DNA from 3 places in the Streptomyces sp. NPDC003247 genome. Region 1 is predicted to be linked to each of the others. Evidence: riboswitches for the same ligand, from Rfam matches in the RefSeq annotation. Region 1 holds a riboswitch; each other region holds the start of a gene.
What was found. A riboswitch is a leader RNA that binds a small molecule or an ion and turns the genes downstream of it on or off. The one in region 1 is predicted to bind cobalamin.
Positions count from the first base shown of each region.

Region 2: linked by a shared signal. The riboswitch ahead of ACFYWQ_RS16080 (energy-coupling factor ABC transporter permease) and the one ahead of ACFYWQ_RS08755 (ribonucleoside-diphosphate reductase subunit alpha) in region 1 are both predicted to bind cobalamin.
Region 3: linked by a shared signal. The riboswitch ahead of ACFYWQ_RS40085 (cobalamin biosynthesis protein) and the one ahead of ACFYWQ_RS08755 (ribonucleoside-diphosphate reductase subunit alpha) in region 1 are both predicted to bind cobalamin.

Region 1 covers NZ_JBIAPF010000002.1:847,247-856,468, forward strand. The annotation lists gene ACFYWQ_RS08740 (cytochrome P450) at 1-33, shown strand, start outside; gene ACFYWQ_RS08745 (GlxA family transcriptional regulator) at 56-1,018, opposite strand; gene ACFYWQ_RS08750 (ribonucleotide-diphosphate reductase subunit beta) at 1,231-2,244, opposite strand; gene ACFYWQ_RS08755 (ribonucleoside-diphosphate reductase subunit alpha) at 2,244-4,595, opposite strand; cobalamin riboswitch at 4,719-4,868, opposite strand; gene ACFYWQ_RS08760 (GNAT family N-acetyltransferase) at 4,909-5,415, opposite strand; gene mctP (monocarboxylate uptake permease MctP) at 5,504-7,132, opposite strand; gene ACFYWQ_RS08770 (DUF3311 domain-containing protein) at 7,129-7,395, opposite strand; gene ACFYWQ_RS08775 (GntR family transcriptional regulator) at 7,563-8,327, opposite strand; gene ACFYWQ_RS08780 (extracellular solute-binding protein) at 8,749-9,222, shown strand, end outside.
Region 2 covers NZ_JBIAPF010000004.1:552,375-561,596, forward strand. The annotation lists gene ACFYWQ_RS16070 (MarR family transcriptional regulator) at 1-359, opposite strand, end outside; gene ACFYWQ_RS16075 (PP2C family protein-serine/threonine phosphatase) at 553-1,695, shown strand; cobalamin riboswitch at 1,890-2,073, shown strand; gene ACFYWQ_RS16080 (energy-coupling factor ABC transporter permease) at 2,103-2,810, shown strand; gene ACFYWQ_RS16085 (energy-coupling factor ABC transporter substrate-binding protein) at 2,807-3,250, shown strand; gene cbiQ (cobalt ECF transporter T component CbiQ) at 3,256-4,005, shown strand; gene ACFYWQ_RS16095 (energy-coupling factor ABC transporter ATP-binding protein) at 4,002-4,856, shown strand; gene ACFYWQ_RS16100 (amidohydrolase) at 4,944-6,143, shown strand; gene ACFYWQ_RS16105 (ABC transporter ATP-binding protein) at 6,617-8,167, opposite strand; gene ACFYWQ_RS16110 (ABC transporter permease subunit) at 8,164-8,967, opposite strand; gene ACFYWQ_RS16115 (ABC transporter permease) at 8,964-9,222, opposite strand, start outside.
Region 3 covers NZ_JBIAPF010000019.1:101,860-111,081, reverse strand. The annotation lists gene ACFYWQ_RS40120 (ABC-F family ATP-binding cassette domain-containing protein) at 1-514, opposite strand, end outside; gene ACFYWQ_RS40115 (VOC family protein) at 746-1,159, shown strand; gene ACFYWQ_RS40110 (hypothetical protein) at 1,197-2,630, opposite strand; gene ACFYWQ_RS40105 (alpha/beta hydrolase family protein) at 3,082-4,209, opposite strand; gene ACFYWQ_RS40100 (class II aldolase/adducin family protein) at 4,411-5,103, opposite strand; gene ACFYWQ_RS40095 (anion permease) at 5,252-6,493, shown strand; gene ACFYWQ_RS40090 (hypothetical protein) at 6,529-6,750, shown strand; cobalamin riboswitch at 6,992-7,112, shown strand; gene ACFYWQ_RS40085 (cobalamin biosynthesis protein) at 7,212-8,156, shown strand; gene ACFYWQ_RS40080 (cobyric acid synthase) at 8,153-9,222, shown strand, end outside.

The DNA of each region.
Region 1 (9,222 bases):
AAGCGGCTGCTGCTGACGCCGGTACCCCGCTGACCGGTGCGTCTCCGGCGTACGGTCAGGCGGCCGACGGCCCGCGGAACGTGCGCCGGTAGGCGTTCGGGGTGGTGCCCAGCGCCCGCACGAACTGGTGCCGCAGCGCCGCCGCCGTCCCGAAACCGGCGCGCCCGGCGATCGCGTCGACCGTCTCGTCCGTCGACTCCAGCAGGTGCTGGGCGAGCAGGACGCGCTGGCGCAGGAGCCAGCGGTAGGGGGTGGTGCCGGTCTCCTGCTGGAAGCGGCGGGCGAAGGTGCGCGGTGCCATGTGCGCGCGGGCCGCGAGCTGCTCGACGGTGACCTCCCGGTCGAGGTGCCGCTCCATCCAGGCGAGCACCTCGCCCACCGTGTCGCACCGCGACCGGGGCAGCGGCCGTTCGACGTACTGGGCCTGGCCGCCGTCCCGGTGCGGCGGTACGACCATCCGCCGGGCGATCCGGTTGGCGACCTCGGGCCCCTGCTCCTTGCGGACCAGGTGCAGACAGGCGTCGATCCCGGCGGCCGTGCCGGCCGACGTGATCACGGGGTCGTCGTCGACGTAGAGGACGTCGGGCTCGACGTCCGTGCGCGGATACCGCCGGGCGAGCTGCTCCGCGTGCCGCCAGTGCGCCGCGCAGCGCCGCCCGTCCAGCAGCCCCGCCGCGCCCAGCACGAACACCCCGGAACAGACGCTCAGCACCCGCGTCCCGCGGTCCACGGCCCGCCGCAGCGCGTCGAGCAGCTCGGGCGGGTAGTCGCGTGTCAGGTACGCCTTCCCGGCCGGCACGGCGATCAGGTCGGCGCTCTCCAGGCGTTCCAGGCCGTGCTCCGTGCGCACCCCGAAACCTGCGGGGGTGGTCAGCGCGGGCCCCTCCCCGGAGGCGACCGCGAAGTCGTACACCGGCAGCCCCTCGTCACTGCGGTCGAGGCCGAACACCTCGCACACCACACCGAGTTCGAAGGGGTGCACACCGTCGAGGACGACCGCGACCACGTTCTTCAGCATGCCGCCAGTGTGCCGTGCGAGTGGCAGGATTTTGAAGGTGTACGGCAGTCCTGCCACTGCCATGAGCGTCACGGGCGCACGATGCTTACCCCCATGAACGCACTCGGCTCCTACCTCACGGTCCTGGTTCTCTTCCTCCTCCTCGCGGGTCCGGCGCTCGTGGGACTGGCCCGCGAACGCCGGATCGACCGTCAACTGAGGGCGGCCAGGACTCAGAAGTCCTCGTCCAGGTCGACCGTGCCCTCCACGGCCACCTGGTACGCCGACACCCGGCGCTCGAAGAAGTTGGTCAGCTCCTGAACGCCCTGCAACTCCATGAAGGAGAACGGGTTCTCCGAGCCGTACACCGGGGCGAAGCCGAGGCGCGTCAGTCGCTGGTCGGCGACGCACTCCAGGTACTGCCGCATCGAGTCGGTGTTCATGCCGGGGAGCCCGTCACCGCACAGGTCGCGCGCGAACTGAAGCTCGGCCTCGACGGCCTCCCGCAGCATGTCGGTGACCTGCTGCTGGAGCCGGTCGTCGAAGAGGTCCGGCTCCTCCTTGCGGACGGTGTCGACGACGTCGAACGCGAAGGACATGTGCATGGTCTCGTCCCGGAACACCCAGTTGGTGCCGGTGGCGAGGCCGTGCAGCAGGCCCCGGCTGCGGAACCAGTAGACGTACGCGAAGGCGCCGTAGAAGAACAGGCCCTCGATGCACGCGGCGAAGCAGATCAGGTTGAGCAGGAAGCGGCGCCGGTCGGCCTGGGACTCCAGGCGGTCCAGCTTCTCCACCGAGTCCATCCAGCGGAAGCAGAACTCGGCCTTCTCGCGGATGGAGGGGATGTTCTCGACGGCGGCGAAGGCGGCCGCGCGGTCGTCCGGATCGGGGAGGTAGGTGTCCAGGAGGGTCAGGTAGAACTGGACGTGGACCGCTTCCTCGAAGAGCTGCCGGCTGAGGTACAGCCGTGCCTCGGGGGAGTTGATGTGCTTGTACAGCGTCAGCACCAGGTTGTTCGCGACGATCGAGTCGCCCGTCGCGAAGAAGGCGACCAGCCGGCCGATCAGGTGCTGCTCGGCCGGCGTGAGCTTCGCGAGGTCGGCCACGTCCGAGTGGAGGTCGACCTCCTCCACGGTCCAGGTGTTCTTGATGGCGTCCCGGTAGCGCTCGTAGAAGTCCGGGTAGCGCATGGGGCGCAGAGTCAGCTCGAAGCCGGGGTCGAGAAGGTTCTTCGTGGTGGAGCTCATTACTGGCAGGCCTCGCAGGACTCGGGGTTTTCCAGGGAACAGGCGACGGCGTCCTCGGGCGCCGGCTGCTGGACGGGAACGGTGGCCTGCGCGGCGCGGGCGATGCGGGTCGCCGGGCGCGAGCGCAGGTAGTACGTCGTCTTCAGGCCCGATTTCCAGGCGTACGCGTACATCGAGGAGAGCTTGCCGATGGTCGGCGTCTCCAGGAACAGGTTCAGGGACTGCGCCTGGTCCAGGTACGGGGTGCGGGCGGCGGCCATGTCGATCAGGCCGCGCTGCGGGATCTCCCAGGCGGTGCGGTAGAGGGCGCGGACGTCGGCCGGGATCCAGGTGAAGTCCTGCACCGAGCCGCCCGAGTCGCGCAGCGCCTCGCGGGTGCGCGCGTCCCAGACGCCGAGCTCCTTGAGCTCCCGCACCAGGTAGGAGTTGACCTGGAGGAACTCGCCGGACAGCGTCTCGCGCTTGAACAGGTTGGACACCTGCGGCTCGATGCACTCGTAGACGCCCGCGATGGACGCGATGGTGGCGGTCGGCGCGATGGCGAGGAGCAGGGAGTTGCGCAGACCGGTGCCGGCGATGCGCTCGCGCAGGGCCGCCCAGCGGTCCGGCCAGGTGAACTCGACGCCGTAGTGGTCCGGGTGCAGGACGCCCCGGGCGGTGCGGGTCTTCTCCCAGGCCGGCAGCGGGCCGTTGCGCTCGGCGAGGTCGGCGGAGGCCTCGTACGCGGCGAGCATGACGCGCTCGGCGATCCGGGTGGAGAGGGCCTTGGCCTCGGGGGAGTCGAAGGGCAGGCGCAGCTTGAAGAAGACGTCCTGGAGGCCCATCGCGCCGAGGCCGACCGGGCGCCACCGGGCGTTGGAGCGGCCCGCCTGCTCGGTCGGGTAGAAGTTGATGTCGACGACGCGGTCGAGGAAGGTGACGGCGGTGCGGACGGTGTCGTCCAGCCGCTGCCAGTCGATGCCGTCGCCGTCGACGAAGGCGCCGAGGTTCACCGATCCCAGGTTGCAGACCGCCGTCTCCCCGTCGTCGGTGACCTCCAGGATCTCCGTGCAGAGGTTGGAGGAGTGCACGACGTGGCCCGGCGTCGCGGTCTGGTTGGCGGTGCGGTTGGCGGCGTCCTTGAAGGTCATCCAGCCGTTGCCGGTCTGCGCGAGGGTGCGCATCATCCGGCCGTACAGCTCGCGCGCCGGGATCGTCCTCCGCGCCAGGCCCGCCGCCTCGGCCCCGCGGTAGGCCGCGTCGAACTCCTCGCCCCACAGGTCGACCAGCTCGGGCACGTCGGAGGGGGAGAAGAGGGACCACTGCGCGTCGGCGTTCACCCGGCGCATGAACTCGTCGGGGATCCAGTGCGCGAGGTTCAGGTTGTGCGTACGGCGGGCGTCCTCACCGGTGTTGTCGCGCAGCTCCAGGAACTCCTCGATGTCCGCGTGCCAGGTCTCCAGGTAGACCGCGGCCGCGCCCTTGCGCCGGCCGCCCTGGTTCACGGCGGCGACGGAGGCGTCGAGGGTCTTCAGGAACGGGACGATGCCGTTGGAGTGCCCGTTGGTGCCGCGGATGAGGGAGCCGCGGGAGCGGATCCGGGAGTACGACAGCCCGATGCCGCCGGCGTGCTTGGAGAGGCGGGCGACCTGGTGGTAGCGGTCGTAGATCGAGTCCAGCTCGTCCTTGGGGGAGTCGAGGAGGTAGCACGACGACATCTGGGGGTGCCGGGTGCCGGAGTTGAAGAGCGTCGGGGAGGAGGGGAGGTAGTCGAGGCGGCTCATGAGCCCGTAGAGCGCGGCGACTTCGTCCACGGCCCGCGCGGTGTCGTCCTCGGCGAGTCCGGCGGCGACGCGCAGCAGGAAGTGCTGGGGCGTCTCGACGACCTTGCGGGTGATCGGGTGGCGCAGGAGGTAGCGGCTGTGCAGGGTGCGCAGGCCGAAGTACCCGAAGCGGTCGTCGGCGTGCGGGTCGACCAGCGCGTCGAGCCGCGCGCCGTGCAGCGTGACGAACGCGGCCGTCCGGTCGGCGATCAGCCCCTCCCGGTGTCCCACGGCGACGGACCCGGTGAAGGAGGTCACGCCCTGGGAGGCGGCCTCGGCGCGGATGCCGAGGGTGAGCAGACGGGCGGCCAGCCGGGAGTAGGCGGGGTCCTCGGAGATGAGGCCGGCGGCCGCCTCCGTGGCCAGCTCGCGCAGTTCCGTCTCGTCCGCCCGCGCGGAGCGGCCCCGCAGGGCGGCGGCGGCGACCCGGCCCGGGTCGCCGTCGGGCAGGTCGGCGGTCAGCTCGGTCAGGGTCCGCAGCAGGGCGGTACCGGGGCCGTCGGTGTCCTGCGGGGTGGCTGAAGCCGGATCGGCTGGCGCGATGGTCACGTGGGGGCTCTCCCTCGCTCGGCAAGGGGCCTGGCGGAGGGCAGGGGGCAGCACACGAGCGCGCACGGCGTCGCGTCCACCGGCCCACTCCACGAGGCCCGGACGTCAAGGCACCCGAGCCGGACGGCCGGGCGCACTGTCGGCAGGTCCTCGGACTGGACGGGTGTGCGCACATGGGTAGGCGCGCACACGAGTACACCGTTGCGGGACAGTTCCGGATTCACACCGGATTCCCCTGCGGCGACAGCGAGCACGAGCATACATCTTGTGCTCGCCCGTCACGCCACCCCCAGATGTTGTGTTGCCGGTGATCTCAGAGCGTCAACCGGTAGGTCAGGAGAGTGATGTCGTCCAGGTGCGGCACGGGATTCCAGTCCCGCTCGGGTGTGCGGACGAAGCCCAGCCGCTCGTAGAGCCGGTGGGCGGTGTGCATGGCCCGCTGGCTCGACAGCACGACGGCCGTGCAGCCCCGCGTGGTCCGCGCACGCTCCACACAGGCCCGCACGAGGGCCTCGCCGGCGCCCCGGCCGCGCTGCTCGCGCGCGACCGCCAGCGCGCGGATCTCGGCCTCGCCGGGCCGGGCGATGTCGGCGACGGGCCCGGGGCCCGGTACGAAGGTGACCCCGCCCAGGAGCAGGTCGCCCGCCACGGCCACGAGGACGGTGGCGGCGGCCGCCCGCGCGGCCACGTCCTTCAGCACGGGCAGGTACGCGTCGCCCTCGCCGTAGTCGAGGAGGCCGTCGTCGAGATAGGCGCGGGCGGTCAGGTCGCCGAGGCCGGCGTGTTCGGAGGGTTCCGCTTCCCGGATCCTTATGTCCATGGCGCGCAGTGTGCCCCACGCACACGACGGTGGGCCGCCGGATTTCTCCGCCGGCCCACCGAGAGCCTTGCCGCGTGCGACGTTCCGGCTAGTGGGACGTTCCGGCGGTCGCCGGCGGCAGCTCCACCTGGACGCCCGGGTCGCCGGCGTCCGCCGTGTAGTCCTCCGGGCTCGTCTCGTCGACGCCCTCCGGGGCCTTCAGCGCCTTCAGCACGAAGGTGAGGACCACCGTCACCACCACGTTCAGCACGAACGCCGTCAGACCGATATACCCGATCTCGCCGATGCCGGGGATCTCCTTCGCCGACCCGCCGAAGTGCTTCTGGGTGGGGGAGGCCACGCCGTAGGCGGCGAGCGTGCCGTAGAGCATGCCGACGGCCCAGCCCGCGAGCAGCGCCCAGCGGTGGAACCAGCGGGTGAACAGGCCGCCGACCAGGGCCGGGAAGGTCTGGAGGATCCAGATGCCGCCGAGGAGCTGGAAGTTGATGGCGACCGTCTTGTCCATCGTCAGGACGAACGCCAGGGCGCCCACCTTCACCAGCAGCGAGACCAGCTTGGAGACGCGGGTCTCCTCCTTGGGCGTCGCGTCCGGCTTGATGAAGTCCTTGTAGATGTTGCGGGTGAACAGGTTCGCGGCCGCGATGGACATGATCGCCGCCGGGACCAGCGCGCCGATGCCGATCGCGGCGAAGGCCACGCCCGCGAACCAGTCCGGGAACATGTCCTCGAACAGCTGCGGGATGGCCAGCTGCCCGTTGGTGACCTTGACGCCGGCCGCGATCGCCATGAAGCCCAGCAGGGCCAGCAGGCCGAGCATGAGGGAGTACAGCGGCAGGATCGTGGTGTTGCGGCGGATCACGTCACGGCTCTTGGAGGACAGCGTCGCGGTGATCGAGTGCGGGTACATGAAGAGCGCCAGCGCGGAGCCCAGGGCCAGCGTGGCGTACGTCCACTGACCCGCCTCGGCCGGCGCCAGCGCGCCCCGCGGCTTGCCCGTCGCCGGGTTGGTCTGCGCGAACGCGTCACCCGCCTTGGCGAAGACGTCGTCGAACCCGCCCAGCTTGATCGGGATGTAGATGATCGCCACCGCGATCACGATGTAGATCAGCGTGTCCTTCACGAACGCGATCAGGGCGGGCGCGCGCAGCCCCGACGAGTAGGTGTACGCGGCCAGCACGCCGAAGGCGAGCAGCAGCGGCAGGTCCTTGACGAACCAGTTGGTGTTCTCGCCGCCGCCGACCCCCATCACGTCCAGCACGGCCTGGATGCCGACGAGCTGGAGCGCGATGTACGGCATGGTCGCGAGGATGCCGGTGACGGCCACGGCCAGCGACAGGCCCTTGGACCCGAACCGGCCGCGCACGAAGTCCGAGGTGGTGACGTACCCGTGCTTGTGCGAGACCGACCAGAGGCGGGGCAGGAAGGTGAAGATCAGCGGGTAGACGAGGATCGTGTACGGGACCGCGAAGAAGCCGGACGCGCCGGCCGCGTAGATCGCCGCCGGGACCGCCACGAACGTGTAGGCCGTGTACAGGTCGCCACCGAGCAGGAACCAGGTGATCCAGGTGCCGAACGACCGGCCGCCCAGGCCCCATTCGTCGAGGCTGTGCTCGTTCTCGGCCCTGCGCCAGCGGGCCGCGAGGAAGCCCATGACGGTCACGGCCAGGAAGAAGAGGACGAAGACGGTGAGTGCGACGCCGTTGACCTCGTTGTTCATCGGGACGCACCCCCGTCCGAGGCCTTGCGGGCGCGCTGGTCACGCTGCCACAGCCGGTACGCGATCATCGTGAGCACGGTGGAGATCAGCACCCAGGCCATCTGGTACCAGTAGAAGAAGGGGATGCCGATCAGCGTCGGCTCCACCTTCGCGTACGAGCCGACCCAGAGCATCGCCACGAAAGGCGCGAACAGGCAGAGGGCGATGACGACGCGTACGGGCGTCACCACCGGACCTCTTGAGACGTGTGGTGCTTCCGGCATCGGGCGACTCCATCCCCTCGTTGATCGCGCGTGCAACGCACGCGAAATGTAGGGGACGGATAAAGGTCAGCGGAAGACCTCGTCCGGATATCGGGACCTCCGCTCCTGCCCGCTCCACCCGAACCGGGGGGGCGGGAGCTCGGTGGGAGCTCGGCCGCGGTGGCCGCCTACTCCTGCGGGCGCTTCAGCCGGGCCACGAACTTGTAGCGGTCCCCCCGGTAGACGGACCGCACCCACTCCACCGGCTTGCCCGCCTTGTCCAGGGAGTGCCGGGACAGCATCAGCATCGGCAGGCCCACGTCGGTGCCGAGCAGGCCCGCCTCGCGCGGGGTGGCCAGGGAGGTCTCGATGGTCTCCTCGGCCTCCGCGAGGTGGACGTCGTAGACCTCGGCGAGGGCGGTGTAGAGGGACGTGTACTTGACCAGCGACCTGCGCAGGGCGGGGAAGCGCTTGGCCGACAGGTGCGTCGTCTCGATCGCCATGGGCTCGCCGTTGGCCATGCGCAGCCGTTCGATGCGCAGCACGCGTCCGCCGGCGGTGATGTCGAGGAGCCCGGCCAGCCGGTCGTCGGCCGTGATGTAGCCGATGTCCAGGAGCTGGGAGGTGGGTTCGAGGCCCTGGGCGCGCATGTCCTCGGTGTACGAGGTCAGTTGCAGCGCCTGGGAGACCTTGGGCTTGGCGACGAACGTGCCCTTGCCCTGGATGCGCTCCAGCCGGCCTTCGACCACCAGTTCCTGGAGGGCCTGGCGCACGGTCGTGCGCGAGGTGTCGAACTCGGCCGCGAGGGTCCGCTCGGGCGGCACGGGGGTGCCGGGCGACTGGGTCTCCGTCATGTCGAGCAGGTGCTTCTTCAGGCGGTAGTACTTGGGCACGCGCGCGGTACGGACGGTAGCCCCACCCTCGTTCTCCGCACTGCTGACGTCGGTGCTCATGGCCTGCCTTCCCGGCTCCGGATGCCGAACGGCCGACATCCCATCGGCCGCGGCTCACATCGTGGCACGGGTTCGTGGGCGGGGTGACCGGTGCGGGTGACCTCGCACGCTCCGTGATCCCCTCTGTATACCCGCGGGACCCGTCTTGGTCTAGTCCAGCACGCCGTCGTAGGGCGGTGGTCCGTTCCGCGCGAGGGCCTTCGGCGGGCGCCCCGGAAATTGAAAAGTCCCTGCATATCGCGGTCGCGTAACGGACGACTCGGCGCCTGTGAAGCACCCTTGACAGCCCTATTGGTCTGAGCCAAGCTCCCCGTACTGGTCTACACCATTGGTCCAGGTCCTGGCCCCACGGACGGTACGCGTTGACGCTCGACCGCGGCGGGGAGGCAGGGGGGTTTGTGGCATCCCTGAGGAGGATGGCGTGAAGCGCAAGCTGATAGCCGCGATCGGTATCGCGGGCATGATGGTCTCCATCGCGGCGTGCGGGGACAGCGACAAGGGGGGCTCGGACAAGGGTGCCGAGGCTAAGGAGCTGACGGTCTGGCTCACCGTCGACGCCCAGAACAACTGGCCCGAGCTGGTGAAGGCCGCCGACGCGGCGGTGCAGAAGAAGCACCCCGGCCTCAAGATCGACCACGAGTACTACGGCTGGCCGGACAAGAACGCCAAGCTCGACGCGGTCCTCGCCACCGACAAGGCCCCCGACGTCGTCGAGATGGGCAACACCGAGATGCTCGGCTACATGGTCAAGGGCGCCTTCGCCCCCCTCGACGCCTCGCAGTTCGACAACTCCTCCGCCTGGCTGGACGGCCTCAAGACCTCGGTGACCTACGAGGACAAGACCTACGGCGTCCCCTACTACGCCGGCGGCCGCGTCGGCAACTGGCGCAAGGAC
Region 2 (9,222 bases), on a different contig from region 1:
AACTGCTGCTCCCGGCGCACGCGCAGATCCGCGAGGAAGGCCCGCCCCCGGCCGCTGAGACGCAGCCGCACCTCGCGCCGGTCGGCCGGGCTCACCGCGCGTTCGACGAACCCGGAGGCCTGCAACCGGTCGCAGAGCCGGCTGGTCGACGGCGGGGTGGAGGCGAGCGAGTCGGCGAGGGTGCGCAGATTGATGCCCTCGTGGTGTTCGAGGATCAGCAGCACGCGCAGCTGGGACGCGGAGGCGGGGGCGGTCGAGGCCCTGCCCCACAGGACCTCCAGCAGCTCCGCGGCCGTCGCGGTGACCCGTGCGACCTCTTCGGGCTCCGGGCGATGGCGGAAGGCAGTCACGGTCCACACTCTCGCAGGCACTGGGTCGACCGCCAGCGTACTAGGGACCGCGTCGGCGGACCCCGTCGACGAATCCCGCCGTACGCCCGGAGGGGGTACGAGGGCACGGCGGGCGCGACGGCCGCACCGAGGGCCCCGTGCGCGCACGGGGCCGCAGAGGATTCGACGAAAGGTTGATGTAGTGACCACCGTGAACGCACTGGTGACCGCCGAGCGCGCGCTGCGGGCGGCCGCACCCCACGAGGTGCTCGACGCGGTCCGCGGCGTACTGCTCCGCCAGTACGCGGCGGACTCCGTCGAGCTGTACCTCGCCGACTACGGCCTGACCGTGCTGCAACCGGTGTCCGAGCTGCCGCACACGGCGGAGCCGGTGTCGGTGCACGACGGCCCGGCCGGCCGGGCGTTCGGCGCGCAGGAGCCGTTCGTGGAATCCGTCGGGGACGGGCGGGTGCGGGTGCACCTGCCGGTCTCCGTGCGCGGCGACCGGCTCGGCGTGCTGACCGTGACCCTGCCGGAGCCGGCCGGCGACGTGCCGGCCGAACTCGCGGAGATCGCCCGGGCGCTCGGGCACGAGCTGGTCGTGGCCGACCGGGACACCGACCTCTATGTCCAGGCGAGACGCAAGGACCGGCTCACCCTGGCGGCCGAGATGCAGTGGCACCTGCTCCCGGGCCGGTCGTGCAGCCGCCCCGAGTTCGATCTGGGCGCGCAACTGGAGCCCGCCTACGCGGTCTTCGGCGACAACTACGACTGGTCGGTGACGGCCGACCGCCTGATGCTGTACGTCACCAACGGCATGGGCGAGGGCACGGAGGCGTCCCTGCTGACCGGCCTGGCCATCACCGCGCTGCGCAACGCCCGGCGGGCCGGGCTGTCCCTGGCCGACCAGGCGGCGCTCGCCGACCAGGCCGTGCACGCCCACTACCGGGGCCGCAGCTACCTGTCCGTCCTCATGCTCGACCTCGACCTCACGACGGGACGCGCCCGGGTGGTGGACGCCGGCTCCCCGCGGATGCTGAGGCTGCGCGACGGCCGGGTGGAACGGATCCCCCTCGACGCCCAGTTGCCGCTCGGCATGTTCGAGGAGACCGACTACGTGGAGCAGGAGGTGCACGCCGAGCCCGGTGACCGCCTCGTCTTCGTCAGCGACGGCGTGCACGCGGTCGCCTCCCCCGGCGGAGAGACGTACGGCGACGCCCCCCTCGCCCGGGCGATCCAGGCCACCCGCCTGCTGCCCGCGGCCGAGGTACCGCACGCCGTCCTGCGCGAACTGACCCGCCACCGCGGCGAACGCACCCCGGAGGACGACGCCCTGGTGGTCTGCCTGGACTGGCGGGGGCGCTGATCCGGGGGAGCGGCGGGGGGCGGTGGGCCCGTGGGGCGCGTCGGCTGGCGGCGGACGCCGTGCGCGGCGGACTCGGGCCGGGAGGCGCGCGGCTGTTCGGGCGGCGTGTCCTGGGCGGCTGTGCGCCGGGGCGTGAGCCGCCGCCCGCCGTTCGCGCGCCCCCGTTGCCGCTTGTCACCGCCCCGTTCCGCGCACTACTGTCACCACGCCTTGGTGAACGGGAAATCCGGTGTGATGCCGGTGCGGCCCTCGCCACTGTGATCGGGAAGTCCGGCTCCGGCCCTCGCGGGCAGCCACTGGGTCCTCGGACCCGGGAAGGCGGAGCACGGGCGGTGGTACCCGTCAGCCAGGAGACCGGCCAAGGCGCGTCAACCATCCACGAGGTGCTGGAGAGGGTCTGCTGAGCCATGCACATAGCCGAGGGTTTCCTTCCTCCGGCGCACGCGGTCGCCTGGGGCGTCGCGTCGGCGCCGTTCGTCGTCCACGGAGTCCGCGCCCTGAGCCGTGAGGTGCGCGAGCACCCGGAGAGCACGCTCCTCCTCGGCGCCTCCGGCGCCTTCACGTTCGTCCTGTCCGCTCTCAAGCTGCCCTCGGTGACCGGCAGTTGCTCGCATCCCACCGGGACCGGCCTGGGCGCGATCCTCTTCCGGCCGCCGGTCATGACGGTGCTGGGCACCATCACCCTGCTCTTCCAGGCGCTGCTGCTCGCGCACGGCGGGCTGACCACGCTCGGCGCCAACGCCTTCTCGATGGCGATCGCCGGGCCCTGGGCCGGTTACGGCACGTACCGGCTGCTGCGGCGGTTCGGCGTGCCGCTGATGGTCACGGTGTTCTCCGGCGCGTTCGTCGCCGACCTGTCGACGTACTGCGTCACCAGCGTGCAGCTGGCGCTGGCGTTCCCCGACCCGGGCAGCGGGTTCCTGGGCGCGCTCGGCACGTTCGGCTCCGTCTTCGCCGTCACGCAGATCCCGCTCGCGGTGAGCGAGGGCCTGCTCACCGTCCTCGTGATGCGCCTTCTGGTGCAGTCCAGCAAGGGCGAACTGACCCGGCTCGGCGTGCTCGTCACCGGGCGGCGGACGGCGCAGCCGACCGGGACGGAGGCGGTGGCCCGGTGAGCCGCAACACGAGGATCAACGCCCTGCTGCTGCTCGTGGTGGTCGCCCTCGCGGTGCTGCCGCTGGCCCTGGGCCTGGGCGACGGCAAGAAGGAGCCGTTCGCGGGCTCCGACGCCGAGGCGGAGACGGCGATCACCGAGATCGAACCGGACTACGAACCGTGGTTCTCCCCGCTGTACGAGCCGCCGTCCGGTGAGATCGAGTCGGCGCTGTTCGCCGTCCAGGCCGCCCTGGGCGCGGGCGTCCTCGCCTACTACTTCGGCCTGCGCCGGGGCCGGCGGCAGGGCGAACAGCGGGCGAGGGCCCTGGCGGACGCCCCGGGGGCCGCGCACCGGACGGTCCCGGACGACGGCGCGGACGGCTCGGGGCGTGCGGAGGCGACCGCGCCCGCGGACGGCGCCCCCGGTGGCGCCGGAGAGTCCGCGCGCGGACGGGCCTGACCCTCGTGCTGCCGATCGACGCGGCGGCGCACAGCAGCCGCTGGCGCCGCCGCCACCCCGTGGACAAGGCCGTACTCGGACTCGGGCTGACCCTGCTCGCGATCTCCCTGCCGCCCTGGCCGGGCGCGGCCCTGGTGCTGGTGACGGCGCTCGCCCTGCTGCTGGGCCCGGCGGGGGTGCCGGCCCGCCGGCTGTGGCGCGCCTACCGGGTGCCGCTGGGCTTCTGCGTCACCGGTGCCCTGCCCCTGCTGGTGCGGGTGGGCGGGCCCGGCGCCTTCGTGGGCCTGGCCGACGGCGGGCCCGCGCGGGCCGGGGAGCTGATGCTGCGCACCTCGGCAGCCTCCCTCGGCGTGCTGCTGTTCGCGTTCACCACCCCGGTGTCCGACCTGCTGCCGCGGCTGGTGCGGGCCGGCGTGCCCGCGCCGGTCGTGGACGTCGCCCTGGTCACGTACCGCATGAGTTTCCTGCTGCTGGACTCCGTGCGGCGGATCCGGGAGGCCCAGGCGGCCCGGCTCGGGCACACCTCGCGGGCCGCCGAGTGGCGCTCCCTGGCGGGGCTCGGCGCCACCGCCTTCGTGCGGGCCTTCGACCGGGCGGCGCGGCTCCAGACCGGGCTCGCCGGACGCGGCTACGACGGCACCCTGCGCGTCCTGGTGCCCGAGGCCCGCGTCTCCGTCCGCTTCACGGCCGCGAGCTGCGCGCTCCTCGCAGCGGTGGCCGCCCTCACCCTCGTCCTGGAAGGGCCCCTGTCATGAGCGAGCCGGTGGCCCTGCGGGGCGTCTCCTTTGCGTACGAGGACGGCCCGGCCGTGCTCGACGGCCTCGACTTCGCGGTCCGCGAGGGCCGCGCGCTCGCCCTGCTCGGCCGCAACGGCAGCGGCAAGACGACCCTGATGCGGCTGCTCAGCGGCGGACTGCGGCCGCGCGCCGGGACGGTGACGGTCGACGGGCGGCCGGTGGTGTACGACCGCAAGGGGCTGACCGGGCTGCGGACGACCGTCCAACTGGTGGTGCAGGACCCGGACGACCAGCTGTTCGCCGCGTCCGTCGCGCAGGACGTGTCGTTCGGGCCGCTGAACCTCGGTCTGCCCGACGCCGAGGTACGGGCCCGGGTGGCGGAGGCGCTCGCCGCCCTGGACATCACCGCCCTCGCCGACCGGCCCACCCATCTGCTCTCCTACGGGCAGCGCAAGCGGACCGCGATCGCGGGCGCCGTCGCGATGCGGCCGCGTGTGCTCGTCCTCGACGAGCCGACCGCCGGACTCGACCCGGACGGCCAGGAGCGCCTCCTGGCCACGCTCGACGCCCTGCGCGCCGCCGGCACCACGGTCGTGATGGCCACCCACGACGTCGACCTGGCCCTGCGCTGGGCCGACGACGCGGCCCTCCTCACCCCCTCCGGCGTCCACACCGGACCCGCCGCCCCGACCCTGGCCCGCGCCGACCTGCTCGGCGCGGCGGGGCTGCGGCTGCCCTGGGGCGTCGCCGCGGCCCGACTGCTGCGGGCGCAGGGCGCGTTGGCCGAGGGCGAGGCCGGCCCGCGCAGCCCGGAGGAGCTGGCCGCCCTGGCGGCGGCCGTCGCGTCCCCCCTGCCGGCCGACGGCTGAGGCGGGCCCGTCCGCCGGGGTGTCGACACGCCGCCCGGTGGAACCCGGTGGGTCGGAAGGACACCCCGCCGACGCCCGGGAGGCCGTGTGCACCGCGATCCCGACGCCCTCCACCGCCGCGTCCACCAGGAGGTGACGGAGCGGGCGGACGCCCTCTGGGGCGTCGCGTCGGCACTGCACGCCGACCCGGAGTACGCCTTCGCCGAGCGGCGGGCCTGCGCGCTGCTGACGGGTGAGCTGCGCCGGGCCGGGTTCGAGGTGCGGCAGGACGTGGCGGGGCTGCCGACCGCGTTCACCGCGCGCCACGGCCGGGGGCGGCCCGCGGTGGCACTGCTGCTGGAGTACGACGCCCTGCCCGGCCTCGGGCACGCGTGCGGGCACAACCTGATCGCCGCCGCCGGCCTGGGCGCGGCGATCGCCGCCCGCGCCGTGCTGGGGCCGGACGCCGGGTCGGTGCTGGCGGTGGGCAGCCCGGCCGAGGAGGGCGGCGGGGGCAAGGTGGTGGAGGTGGAGGCGGGCGTCTTCGACGACGTCGACGCCGCGCTCATGTTCCACCCCGGGGTGTACGACTGGGTCCGGGCGCCGCTGACCGCCCAGGAGCAGTACCGGGTCGGCTTCCACGGCCGCGCCGCCCACCCGACGGGCAACCCCACGGAGGGCGTCGACGCGCTCGCGGCCCTGGTCGAGCTGTTCAACGTGCTGGCCGCGCTCGGCCGGCGGCTGCCCGAGGCCTCGCACGTCCAGGGCATCGTCACGCACGGCGGTACGGCCACCAACATCGTGCCCGAGTACGCCGAGGGGCTGTTCGGGCTGCGCGCCGCCACGACGGAGGCCCTGGACGACCTCGCCGGGCGGGTGCGGTCCGCCGCCGAGGGCGTGGCGCTCGCCACCGGCACCACGTGCGCCGTCGAGCGTGCCACCGTGCGCTACGAGCACTTCCGCGACAGCGGGGCGCTGTCGGGGCGGTTCGCCGCGCACCTGCGCCGGGCCGGCATCACCGTGACGCCGCCCGTGCCGGGGGTGTACCTCGGCTCGTCGGACATCGGGAACGTCAGCGGGCGGGTGCCGGCCATCCACCCCTTCGTCGCGATCATGGGCGAGGACGGCTCCGACCACACCCCCGAGTTCGCCGCCGCCGCGGCCTCCGACCGGGCCCGGCACGTCCTCCTGGCCGCCACGGAGGCCCTGGCCTGCACGGCGGTGGACGTCCTGTGCGACGCGGACCTACGGGCCGAGGCGTGGCGCGGGCACGACCACGGGACCACCACCGGCACCGCCCAGCACTGAGCGGGCACCGCCCGACACCGGCTCGTGCGGCCGGGCGCCGGGCGGCGCGCCGTGCAGGGACCCGGGCCGGCCCTGGACCCCGGCCCCGGACCTCTGGGCACTGGGGCGCCGGGTCGGGGGTCCGGGGCCCGTGGTCCGGGGCCCGTGGTCCGGGGCCGGAAGCCGGTGGGCCGGGGCCGGAAACCGGGGGGCCGGGGCCGGAAGCCGGAGGGCCGGGGCCGGAAACCGGAGGGCCAGGGCCGGAAACCGGAGGGCCAGGGCCGGAAACCGGAGGGCCAGGGCCGGAAACCGGAGGGCCAGGGCCGGAAACCGGAGGGCCAGGGCTCGGGGCGGGAAACGGGGGACCAGAAGCCGGGGGACCGGAGGCCGGGGACCCGGGCCGGAGGTCAGAAGCCCGCGATCGCCCGCACACCCGCCCGCGGTCCGCCGCCCCTCCCCCGGTACGCCGGCCCTCCCGGGGAACGTCCCGCTGGTCAGGGCCGTGTGCCCGTCTCCTGGTGGGCCGTCGTGCGGGTCAGGGAGACGGTGAACGGGTGGCGCGGGTGGGTCAGGACGCGGTGGGCGGGGCCCTGTTCGACCAGCTCGCCCGCGTCCAGGACGGCGACGTGGTCGGCCAGGCGGGCGGTGTCCAGGTCGTGGGTGACGAGGACGAGGGACAGGTCCTCGCGCTCGCGCAGCAGACCGGCGAGGACGTCGAGGATGCCGCGCCGGGTGACGGTGTCGAGCCCGGAGGTGATCTCGTCGCAGATCAGGACGCGGGGCCGGGCGAGCAGGGCCCGGGCGAGGGCCGCGCGCTGGAGTTCGCCGCCGGAGAGCCGGGCCGGCCAGCGGTGGGGCAGGTCGGGCGGAAGGCCGAGACGGGTCAGGGTGGTCAGGGCCTCCTCCCGGGCGGCCGCCGGGTCCGTGCCGCGCAGGCGTACCGCGGTGCGGGCGACCTGGTCCAGGACGGGCCGGTGTTCGTCGAAGGCGGCGCGCACGTCCTGGAACACGTACTGCACGGCGGCGAGCTGGGCGCGGGTGCGGTGGCGCAGGCTGCGCGGCAGCGGGGTGCCGTCGAGGAGGATCTCGCCGTCGTGGTCGCGGTGGAGCCCGGCCAGGCAGCGGGCCAGGGTGGTCTTGCCGCTGCCCGAGCGGCCGACGACGGCCAGCGAGGTGCCGGGGTGGAGGGTGAGTTCCGGGGCGCGCAGTGCCACGGCGCCGTGGTGGCGTGCGGTGAGGTCGCGCACCCGCAGGGCGGGCGGCCGGCCGGTGTCCGGGGCGGGCCGGGCGCCGGCGGGCGGGCGCCGGGCGTCGAGGAGCTCCCGGGTCCAGGCGTGGCGGGGGGCGAGCCACAGCCGCTCGGACGGGCCCGACTCCACGACCCGGCCCGCCCGCAGGACGAGGACGTCGTCGGCGAGGGCGCGGACCACGTCGAGGTCGTGGCTGAGCAGGACGACCGCGATGCCGCGGGCGGCGAGAGCCGCCAGCTGGTCGACGACGCGGCTCTTGGTCAGGGCGTCCTGGCCGGTGGTGGGTTCGTCGGCGACGATGACGCGCGCCCCCAACAGGAGAGCCTGGGCCAGGACGAGGCGCTGCTGCTGACCGCCGGAGAGCTGGTGCGGGTACCGCCGCACCAGCGCCTCCCCGTCGGGGAGCTGGGCGTCGGCGAGGGCGCGCAGGACGAGCGCGCGGGCCGCCGGGCGGCGCTGCCCGCGCGGCAGGTGGCGTACCCGGAGGCGGGCCAGGTCGTCGAGGAGCGCGCCGGCGCGGCGGGCGGGGTTGAGGACGGCCGCGGGGTGCTGGGGCACGTGGCCGACCGGGCCGTCGCGGGTCAGGCGTACCTCCCCGGTGACGTGCGCGCCGGGCGGGAACTCCCCCAGCAGCGCCAGGCCCGTGGTGGTCTTGCCGCTGCCGGAGGCGCCGACCAGGGCGGTCACCCTGCCGGGCAGCACCCGCAGGCGCACGCCGTCGACGAGCGCGCGGCCGTCGACCTCCACCCGCAGGTCGCGGAGTTCGGCGAGCGGGTGGTCGGTGCGGAGGCTCACGGGCGGGCTCCCCCCTTCTTCGGTGTCCTCTCCGACGCGGCGTCGAAGAGCAGGTTGGTGCCGGTCGTCAGCGCGACGATCAGCAGGGCGGGCACCACCACGGCCCAGGGCTGCACCCACAGGCCGGTGCGGTTGCGGTCGACCATGACCGCCCAGTCGGCGGCGTCCGGTGCGACGCCGACCCCGAGGAACGCCGCCGTGGACACCAGGTACAGCACACCGGTCAGCCGGATGCCGGCGTCGGCGGCGAGGGTGCGCAGGCCGGCGCGGGCGACGTAGCCGACGCCGATCCGCCAGACGCTCTCGCCCTGCATGCGCAGCGCCTCGACCGCCGGGCGCGCGGCCGCCTCACCGGCCGCCGCCCGTACGATGCGGGCCGCGTCGGGCACGTTGACCAGCGCGACGAGCAGCGCGAGCCCGGCCGCTCCGGGTTCGAACGCGGACGCCACGAGGAGGATCAGCAGCAGCGACGGTACGGCGAGCAGCACGTCCAGCGGCCGCATCAGCAGTTCCTCCAGCCGGGGTGCGCGGGTGAGGGCGCCGGCGAGGCCGACCGGAACGGCGGCCAGGTAGGCGAGGGCGGTCGCGGCGAGCGCGGTGACGACGACGGTGCGTCCGCCGAGCAGCACCTGGTGCAGGACGTCACGGCCCACGAAGTCGGTGCCGAGCCGGTGCCCGTCGGCGAGGACGAAGGACGCGGCGCGCGGCCCGGGGTCGCCGACGAGCAGCGGCCCGAGGAGCGCCAGACCGAGGGGCACGCAGACGAGGGCGAGGCCCGGCAGGAAGCGGCGCCGGATCACGCGGCCACCGCCGCTCGGGGCGTCAGCCGGTGCGCGACCAGGTCCGCCCCGAGGTTCAGGACGACGGTCAGCACGCCGAACACCACCGCGAGGCCCTGCACGACGGGCACGTCGCGTTCGGCGACGGCGTCGAGCAGGACGGTGCCCAGTCCCGGGATCACGAAGAGGGCCTCCACGACGATGACACCGCACAGCAGCCAGTCCACGGTGCGGGCGAGCTGCTGGACGGCCGGGGCGAGGGCGTTGGGCAGGGCG
Region 3 (9,222 bases), on a different contig from region 1:
TGCGGGCCAGCTCGACCCGGCGGCGCTGGCCGCCGGAGAGCGTGTGCAGGGGCTGGCCGAGCACGCGGTCGGGCAGGTTGAGCGCGGCGGCGATGGTGGCGGCCTCGGCCTCGGCGGCGTACCCGCCCTTGGTGAGGAACTCGGTCTCCTGGCGCTCGTACTGCTTGAGCGCCTTCTCGCGGGTGGAGCCCTGGCCGTTGGCGATGCGCTGCTCGTTGTCGCGCATCTTGCGGATCAGGACGTCGAGGCCGCGCGCGGAGAGGATGCGGTCGCGGGCGAGGACGTCGAGGTCGCCGGTGCGGGGGTCCTGCGGGAGGTAGCCGACCTCGCCTGAGCGGGTGACCTGGCCGCCGGCGGGGATGCCCTCGCCCGCCAGGACCTTGGTCAGGGTCGTCTTGCCGGCACCGTTGCGGCCGACCAGGCCGATGCGGTCGCCCTTGGCGACGCGGAAGGAGGCGTTCTCGATGAGGATGCGGGCACCGGCGCGCAGCTCGATGCCGGAGGCGGAGATCACGGTCAGACTCCTGTGCGGGGTCGTTGGCGGGATGGGCGGCTGAGGACGTTCCCGCCGTCTAATGCGCGAGGAGAATGGCCATGGGGGCCAGTCTAACGGGGTTGTGCAACCAGTTTTTCTGGTTCGGGTGTTCGATCTTGGCGGGGCGCCGTTCCGGGGCGTTGTCGGTGCCGGCTGCCAGACTGGGCGGCTGACGAGGGATTCCGGCGGGATCACGAGGGAGTGATCGGCATGGCAGGGACGAACGGCGGGCGTCCGAGCATCTTCCCGACAGTGCTGTACCGGGACGCGAAGGCGGCGATCCGGCAGCTCACCGAGGCGTTCGGCTTCACCGAGCTGTCGGTGTACGAGGGGGAGGACGGTTCCGTGCTCCACGCCGAGCTGGTGCAGGGCAACGGCGCGGTGATGCTCGGTTCGAAGGGGCGCGGCGGTGTCTTCGACACCGTGATGAAGGACGCCGGCCCGGCGGGGGTGTACGTCGTGGTCGACGACGTCGACGCCCACCACCGGCGGGCCGTGGAGCACGGCGCGGAGATCCTGATGCCCCCGACGGACCAGGACTACGGCTCCCGGGACTACATGGCCCGGGACGCCGAGGGCAACATCTGGAGCTTCGGCACGTACGCGCCCGAGGTGCAGGGCTGACGGCCGCCCCCGAGCCGTCGGGGGGGCCGTAGGCGGGTCAGCCGCCGGTGTGGACCTGGAAGGCGGCCCGGCGGACGGCCTTGGCCAGCGCCGGGTCGGGGTGCGCGGCGGCGAGCGCGACCAGGACCTGCACGGTGCGCGGGTGTCCGACGGCGCGCACCTCGTTCAGGAGCGCGGGGACGGTCGGCTGCACCGCGGACTCCAGGTGCCGCACCAGCATCGGCGCCTCGCCGTGGTCGGCGACGGCGGCCGCGGTGTCGACCCACAGCCAGGTCGCCTCCTCGCGGGTGAGCACCTCGTGCGCGTCCTCGGGGTCGGCGCCGTCGTGCTCGGCGAGCCAGAGCAGGGCGTACGGCCTCAGGGCCGGCTCCTCGACGACGGCGCTGACGTCGGGTTCGGCGGGGGCGCCGACGACGCGCAGCGCCTCGAAGGCGAGGCCGCGCAGCAGGGCGTCCTCGCCCCGGGCGGCCGACAGCAGCTCGGTGACGGCGCTGCCGACGGGCCGGGCGGCGAGCCAGGCGCGGTACTCGGCGCGGGCCGCGTTCGGGCGGAGCTGGGCGCAGCCGCGGAGCATCTCCTCGGCGGCGACCTCGATGTTGCCGGCGGGGCTCTGCGCGGCGACGCAGATCTGCTCCAGCTTGACCCAGACCGCCCAGCTGCCGAGCGGGGTGAGCGTGGCCTGTCCGTCGCCGCAGGTGAGGGCACCGACGGAGGCGAGGGCGTCCAGGGCCCAGTCGAGGAGCGGGGCGAGTTCCGGGGCCCTGGCCTCCTCCGCCGGGTCGGCGTCGGCGGAGGAGGCCGGGGCCTCGGGTTTCGCGGTGGCGGCCTCGGGGCCGTAGGAGACCTCGCAGCGTTCGGTGCGCAGTTCGGTGACGCGCTGGCCGAGGAGGTCGAGGAGCTGGTCCACCGGGACGGGTCCGGCGGACAGCTGGAGGAAGGAGAGGACCTGCGGCATGGCGGAGACGACCTCGGCGACGGCGCCGGGCTCCTGGTCCCGGGGCTCGGGGGTGGCGAGCGACCAGGCGTCGAACAGGGCCACCCAGCCGCGCAGCACCGCGCTGTCGTCGCGGTCCCAGGCGCGCAGGCGCCAGCCGGGGCGGGCGCTGTCGCCGTGCACCTCGACGAGGCCGGCGAGCCGGGCGGTGTCCCAGTCGGCGCGTACCTGCGCAGGGGTGAGGGCGAGATCGGCCGCCGCGCGTGCGGCGGTCGCGTCGGAGAAGGTGGCCTTGCCGTCGTCGGTCGCTCCGTTGCGGCCGGGGCCCAGGGCGGCGTCGGCCCAGCGGGCGACGCGGGCGGCGGCGGCGAGCCGTGAGCGCGCCATTCCGGCCAGCTCGGCCCGGGCCGGTGTGCCCTCCGGCGGGCGGGGTGCGGGGCGGCGCGGGCGCCGCTGGTTCACAGCTGTGGGGGCGGCGGCCAGGGGTCGCGGGCGGACGAGTCGAAGCCTGGAGTCGCGCGGGATACGGGACGTCACGGGTGCAGTCTTCCGGTTGACGGTCCGAAAACCCAAACGGAATGCCCTGGCGGGGCGGGGACCCGGTCCCGGGACGGGGGCCGGAGGCGGGTGAGGAGACGTGATCAAGCCACTGGTACGGGGTTAAACGGAACCTTCGGGACGGGGTGCGCGGCCCGGTGCGCACGGGGGCGCGGGGACGCCTGGTGCCGGTGAGCGGAAGGAGGGCGGCGGCCCCTCGGGCGGGAGGGTGGTGATCCCGTGGCAACGGGTGTGGTGGGCCTGCGGGCGGGACGGTGACGGCCCGTGGCAACGGGCGTGCGGTCCCGCGGGCGGGGGGTGGTGGCCCGTGGCAACGGGCGTGCGGTCCCGTGGGCGGGGGGTGGTGGCCCGTGGCAACGGGCGTGCGGTCCTGCGGGCGGGGGTGGTGGCCTCCTGTGGGGAGCCCCGCCGCGCCGCCCTACGGCGGAGGTCACATCAGCGGGGTCAGGAAGCGGCGGAGGATTTCCTCGTAGGCGGCGGGGTCGGCGTTCCACATGGCGGCGTGGGGGGCCTGCCGGACGGGGTGGAGGGTGACGAGGTCGGGGCGCCGGGCGGCGAGCCGGCGGGTGGCCTCCCAGGGGGCGACCGGGTCGTCGGGGCCGTGGAAGACCAGGGCCGGGACGCGCAGGCGGGAGGGGTCCGCCGCCTCGTCGGGGTGGTGGGCGTCCAGGCCGGTGCGGCCCTGCGCGGCGCGGACGGCGAGGGGCAGCAGCGCGCCGGGGGTGTGGCGGGCGGCGGCGAGGGCGCGCAGGGTGGCCTGCCAGTCGAGCACCGGGGAGTCCAGCACCAGCCCCGAGACGAGGTCGCGCAGGCCGGAGTGGGCGGCGGCCCGCAGGGCCATGGTGGCGCCGGTGGACCAGCCGAGCAGGACGACGCGTTCGGCGCCGTACCGCACGGCGTACCGCAGGGCCGCGTCGACGTCCCGCCACTCGGTGGCGCCGAGGTGGTTGAGGCCGTCCGGGGGGCGGGGCGCGCCGAGGTCGCCGCGGTAGGCGAGGGCGAGCACCGGGAAGCGCCGGCGGTGCAGGAAGCCGGCGAGGTTGAGCACGTGCTCCCGGGTGGTGCCCAGGCCGTGCACGGCGATCACCCAGGTGCGGCGGGCGCCGGGGACGAACCAGGCGGGCAGCGGTCCGAGCTCGCCGGGGACGTCGACGTCGGCGTGGTCGAGGCCGAGCGCGCCGCTCGGGGTGCCGACGTGCAGGTTGGGGGTGAGCCACACCGCGTCGCCGGGGCTCAGTGTGCCGTGGGTGACGCGTTCGAGGCGGCGGACGACGGTGTCGGCGGAGGGGGACGCGGTGGGCAGGACCGGGCCGACGACGGCGTGGGAGCCGTTTCCGCCGAGGCCGTAGGTGCCGGGCCGCAGGGCGGCCAGGTCGCGGGTGAGCACGATCTGGCCGGCGGCGGTGCCGTGCACGGTGAGCCGGGGTTCGGTGGGCAGGGGGCGGCCGGGCGGCGCCTTGAGCGCGGCGTCGCTGGCGAACCGGCCGGCGGCGACACTGGCGGCGCCGGCGGCCAGGGCTGCGGTGACGGCGGCGGCCGTCGCGGTGACAGTGCGCACCCGTCCAGTGTCCCGGCCGATCGTCCGACCGGCCAGTGGTGGTGCGGGACGGAACGAAGCACGGCGCACCAAAGACCGGAGCACGGCGCACCAAAGACCGGAGCAGGGCGTACCAAGGGCCGGAGCACTGCACGCCACGGGCCGAAGCGCGGCACGCCACGGGCCGGAGCGGAGGAGCACGGCGTGCCGCGGGCCGCCCCGTCAGGCCCGCTGCCCGTAGCCCCCCAGCCGCTCCGCCACCGCCGTCAGCTGGTCCGGTGTCAGGAGGGTCGGGGTGAGGCCGGGCACCGACGACGCGGTGAGCCACAGCCGGCACATCCACTCCAGCTGGGCGGTGCGGTCGTAGGCCTGGTCGAGGGTGGCGCCGTAGGTGAGGGTGCCGTGGTTCTGGAGGAGGCAGCCGGTGCGGCCGTCGAGGGCCCGGAGCATGTTGTCCGCCAGTTCCTGGGTGCCGTAGGTCGCGTAGGGGGCGACCCGGACGGAGCCGCCGAGGGCGCAGACCATGTAGTGGACGGGCGGGAGTTCGGTCACGAGGGTGGAGACGGCCGTGGCGTGCACGGCGTGGGTGTGGACGACGGCGCGGGCGTCGGTGGTGCGGTAGACGGCGAGGTGCATCGGCAGTTCGCTGGTGGGGACCAGGGTGCCGAGGACCTGCCGGCCGTCGAGGCGGACGCCGGTGATGTCGTCGGGGGTGAGGCGGTCGTAGGGCACGCCGGAGGGGGTGACGAGCACGGTGTCGCCGACGCGGACCGAGACGTTGCCGGAGGTGCCGACGACGAGCCCGTCGGCGGCGGTGCGGCGGGCCGTCGCCAGCAGGTCGGCCCAGGCCCGGGTCTCCTCCGTCCCCGCTGTGCCGGCGGTGTCGTGGCGGGGGTCACGTCGCAGTTCAGCCATGCCCATGATCCTGCCAGGGGCGGCGCCCGGGCGGCTGGAATCCGGGACTCCGCAGACAGTCATCGCGAAGCCCGACTCAGTTCACCTTCCGTTCACCCAGGTTACCTACCTTCATCCAGCCAATGACCTCGAACGATTGCCTGGGTAAATGGAAAACTTCTCGCTGATCCTCGCGATTGTGGTGGTAACCGCACTCGCGTTCGATTTCACGAACGGTTTCCACGACACCGCCAACGCGATGGCCACGACCATCTCGACCGGCGCGCTCAAGCCCAAGGTCGCGGTGGCCATGTCCGCCGTGCTCAACCTTGTAGGCGCATTCCTCTCGGTGGAGGTCGCCAACACGATCTCCAAGGGTCTCGTCGACGAGACCGGCATCCGTCCCGAGGTCATCTTCGCCGCCCTGGTCGGCGCGATCCTCTGGAACCTCCTGACCTGGCTGGTCGGACTCCCCTCCAGTTCCTCGCACGCCCTCATGGGCGGTCTGATCGGCGCCACCATCGCCTCGGCGGGCGTCGGCGCGGTCCACGGCGACGTGCTCGTCACCAAGGTGCTGCTCCCGGCGGTCGCCGCCCCGATCGTGGCGGGCGTCGCCGCGATGTTCGCCACCCGCCTGTCGTACACGCTCGGCCGGAAGGCCGACGGCAAGGCGGCCGAGAAGGGCTACCGGGCCGGCCAGATCGCCTCGGCGGGCCTGGTCTCCCTCGCCCACGGCACCAACGACGCGCAGAAGACGATGGGCATCATCACCCTCGCCCTGGTCGCCGGCGGCGCCGTCGCCCCCGACTCCGACCCGCCGCTGTGGGTCATCCTCTCCGCGGGCCTCGCCATCGCGCTCGGCACCTACCTGGGTGGCTGGCGCATCATCCGCACCATGGGCAAGGGCCTGACCGACCTCCAGCCGCAGCAGGGCTTCGCCGCCCAGACCAGCGCGGCCACCGTCATCCTCGCCTCCTCCCACCTCGGCTTCTCCCTCTCCACCACGCACTCGGTCTCCGGCGCGGTGATGGGCGCGGGGCTGGGCCGCAAGGGCGGCGTCGTCCGCTGGTCGACGGCCACCCGGATGTTCATCGCCTGGGGCCTGACCCTGCCGGCCGCGGCTGTCGTCGGCGCGCTCGCCGAGTACGTCACCGGCCTCGGCGCCTGGGGCACGGGCCTCGTCGCGGTCTTCCTCGTCGCCTCCAGCGCCGCGATCTGGAAGCGGTCCCGCAGCGAGGTCGTGGACGCGTCGAACGTCAACGGGACCGACGAGCCGGCCGGCGTGGTCACCACGGCGATCGCGGCCGTCACCCCGCCCCCGGCGGGCACGGTCCCGGACGGGCCGGTCGCCGCCGTCCCGTCGCCGGCCGCACCGGCCATCGCCACCGAGCCGACGGCTCCCGCCGCCTGAGCCCGCCCACCCGGCACACAGAGAAGAGAAGCATCATGAAGATCGACTGGGCGGCTCTGGGCTCCGTCTTCGGCGTCAGCCTCGTGGTCACGGTGGCCCTGGTGGCGCTGTTCACCCTCGGCATCATGGGCCTGTCGCGGCGCGAGCGGGCCGCGGCGCAGGGCGGGACGGCCGCGCTCGCGGTCACCGGGGCGTACGCCTGCTTCGCGGCGTGCGCGGCCGCGGTGGCGTACGGCATCTCGCTGATCGTGGCCTGAGCCGCGCACCGAGGGTCTCCGGCCCTTCACGCACCACGGGTCCCCGCCCCTCCTCCGCCCCCCTCCCCTCCCTCTGTCGTCCCTCCTCCCTCCGCCCTGTCGGCGGCCGTCCCACCGGCGGTCCCGGCGGGGCGGACGCACGTCCGCGACCGGCCGTCCCGGACGGCCGGTGTGGGGTTCTGCACACTCTCCCCGTGCAGGTCAACACCAAGTTGACGGCCGTTCCGGGCCCGTGGTGGACTGCCGGAGCCATGTACGGCGACAGGAAGAGGAAGCCGGTGTGAGTCCGGCGCGGTCCCGCCACTGTCACCGGGGTAGACACCCCCGGGAGCCAGGAACTCTCGTCGCCGGTCTCGTCGAACCAGGGCGTGGACACCCTGAGTGAGGACATATCGCCATGCTCGGCTGCCGTTCGAGGTCATCCACCCGGTCGTTGCCCGACCCCGCGGCCGGCTGAGCCGATGGGTGCCGATCGCTTTCACGCGTACGGCGCCGCCGCCGGCCTCCTGGGGGACCTGCTCCTCGGCGATCCGCGCCGGGGACATCCGGTCGCCGTGTTCGGGCGGGCCGCGGCCGGCGTGGAGCGGGTGCTGTGGCACGACCACCGCGGGTGGGGCGCGCTGCACACCGCCGTGTGCGTCGGCGGGGCCGTGGCCCTGGGCGCCGGCGCCGCACGCGCCGTCCGGTCGTCGGCCGCCGCCTCCGCCGCCCTGACCGCCACCGCCACCTGGGCCGTCGTCGGCGGGACCTCCCTCGTGCGCGAGGCCCGGACCATCGGGCGGTGCCTGGAGGCGGGGGACGTCGAGGGCGCGCGGGCCCGGCTGCCGCATCTGTGCGGGCGGGATCCACAGGCCCTGGACGCGGACGGGATCGCCCGCGCCGTCGTCGAGTCCGTCGCCGAGAACACCTCCGACGCGGTGGTCGGGGCACTGCTGTGGGGCGCCGTGGGCGGTGTGCCGGGGCTGCTCGGCTTCCGGGCCGTCAACACCCTCGACGCCATGGTCGGCCACCGGTCGCCCCGTCACCGCCGCTACGGCTGGGCCTCGGCGCGCCTGGACGACCTGGCCGGCTGGCCGGGGGCACGGCTGACGGCCGTCCTCGCCGCCGTCGCCGGGGACGACCCCCGCGGGGCCGTACGGGCCTGGCGGGCCGACGCGCGCAAGCACCCCAGCCCGAACGCCGGTCCGGTGGAGGCCTCCTTCGCCGGCGCCCTCGGGGTGCGGCTGGGCGGGACCCTGTCCTACGGCGGCCGGGTCGAGCACCGGCCCGTGCTCAACGGGGCGGCCGGGCGGCCCGTGGCCGCGCGGGACATCGAACGTGCCGCGCGGCTCTCCCGCCGTGTCGGCCTCCTCGCGCTCGGCGTCACCGTCGCCGCGCGCCTCGTCGCGAAGGGGCGTACGTCATGAGCGGGGGTCTCCTCGTCGCCGGCACCACCTCCGACGCCGGCAAGAGCGTCGTCACCGCCGGGATCTGCCGGTGGCTGGTGCGGCAGGGAGTGAAGGTCGCGCCCTTCAAGGCGCAGAACATGTCGCTGAACTCGTTCGTGACGCGGGAGGGCGCCGAGATCGGGCGCGCGCAGGCCATGCAGGCCCAGGCGTGCCGGGTGGAGCCGACCGCGCTGATGAACCCCGTGCTGCTCAAGCCCGGTGGCGAGCAGAGCAGCCAGGTCGTGCTGCTCGGGAAGCCGGTCGGCGAGATGAGCGCCCGCGGGTACCACGGGGGGCGGCAGCAGCAGCTGCTGGGCACCGTGCTGGAGTGCCTCGACACGTTGCGGGGCACGTATGACGCGGTGATCTGTGAGGGGGCCGGTTCTCCCGCCGAGATCAACCTGCGGCGGACGGACATCGTGAACATGGGGATCGCGCGGGGCGCCGGGCTGCCCGTGCTCGTCGTCGGCGACATCGACCGGGGCGGCGTCTTCGCCTCGTTCTTCGGGACCGTCGCCCTGCTCTCCCCCGAGGACCAGGCGCTCGTCGCCGGGTTCCTCGTCAACAAGTTCCGCGGCGACGTCTCGCTGCTGGAGCCGGGCCTGGACATGCTGCACGGGCTGACCGGGCGGCGGACGTACGGGGTGCTGCCGTTCCGCCACGGGCTCGGCATCGACGAGGAGGACGGGCTGCGGGTGTCGCTGCGCGGCACGGTCCGGGAGTCGGCCGTCGCCCCTCCCGTGGGGGAGGACGTGCTGCGGGTCGCCGTCTGCGCGGTCCCGCTGATGTCCAACTTCACCGACGTCGACGCGCTGGCCGCCGAGCCGGGCGTCGTGGTGCGGTTCGTGGACCGGCCGGAGGAGCTGGCGGACGCCGATCTCGTGGTCGTCCCCGGCACCCGGGGGACCGTGCGGGCGCTGGAGTGGCTGCGGGAGCGGGGGCTGGCCGACGCCCTGGTCCGCCGTGCGGCCGAACAGCGGCCCGTCCTCGGCATCTGCGGCGGCTTCCAGCTCCTCGGCGAGCGCATCGACGACGAGGTCGAGAG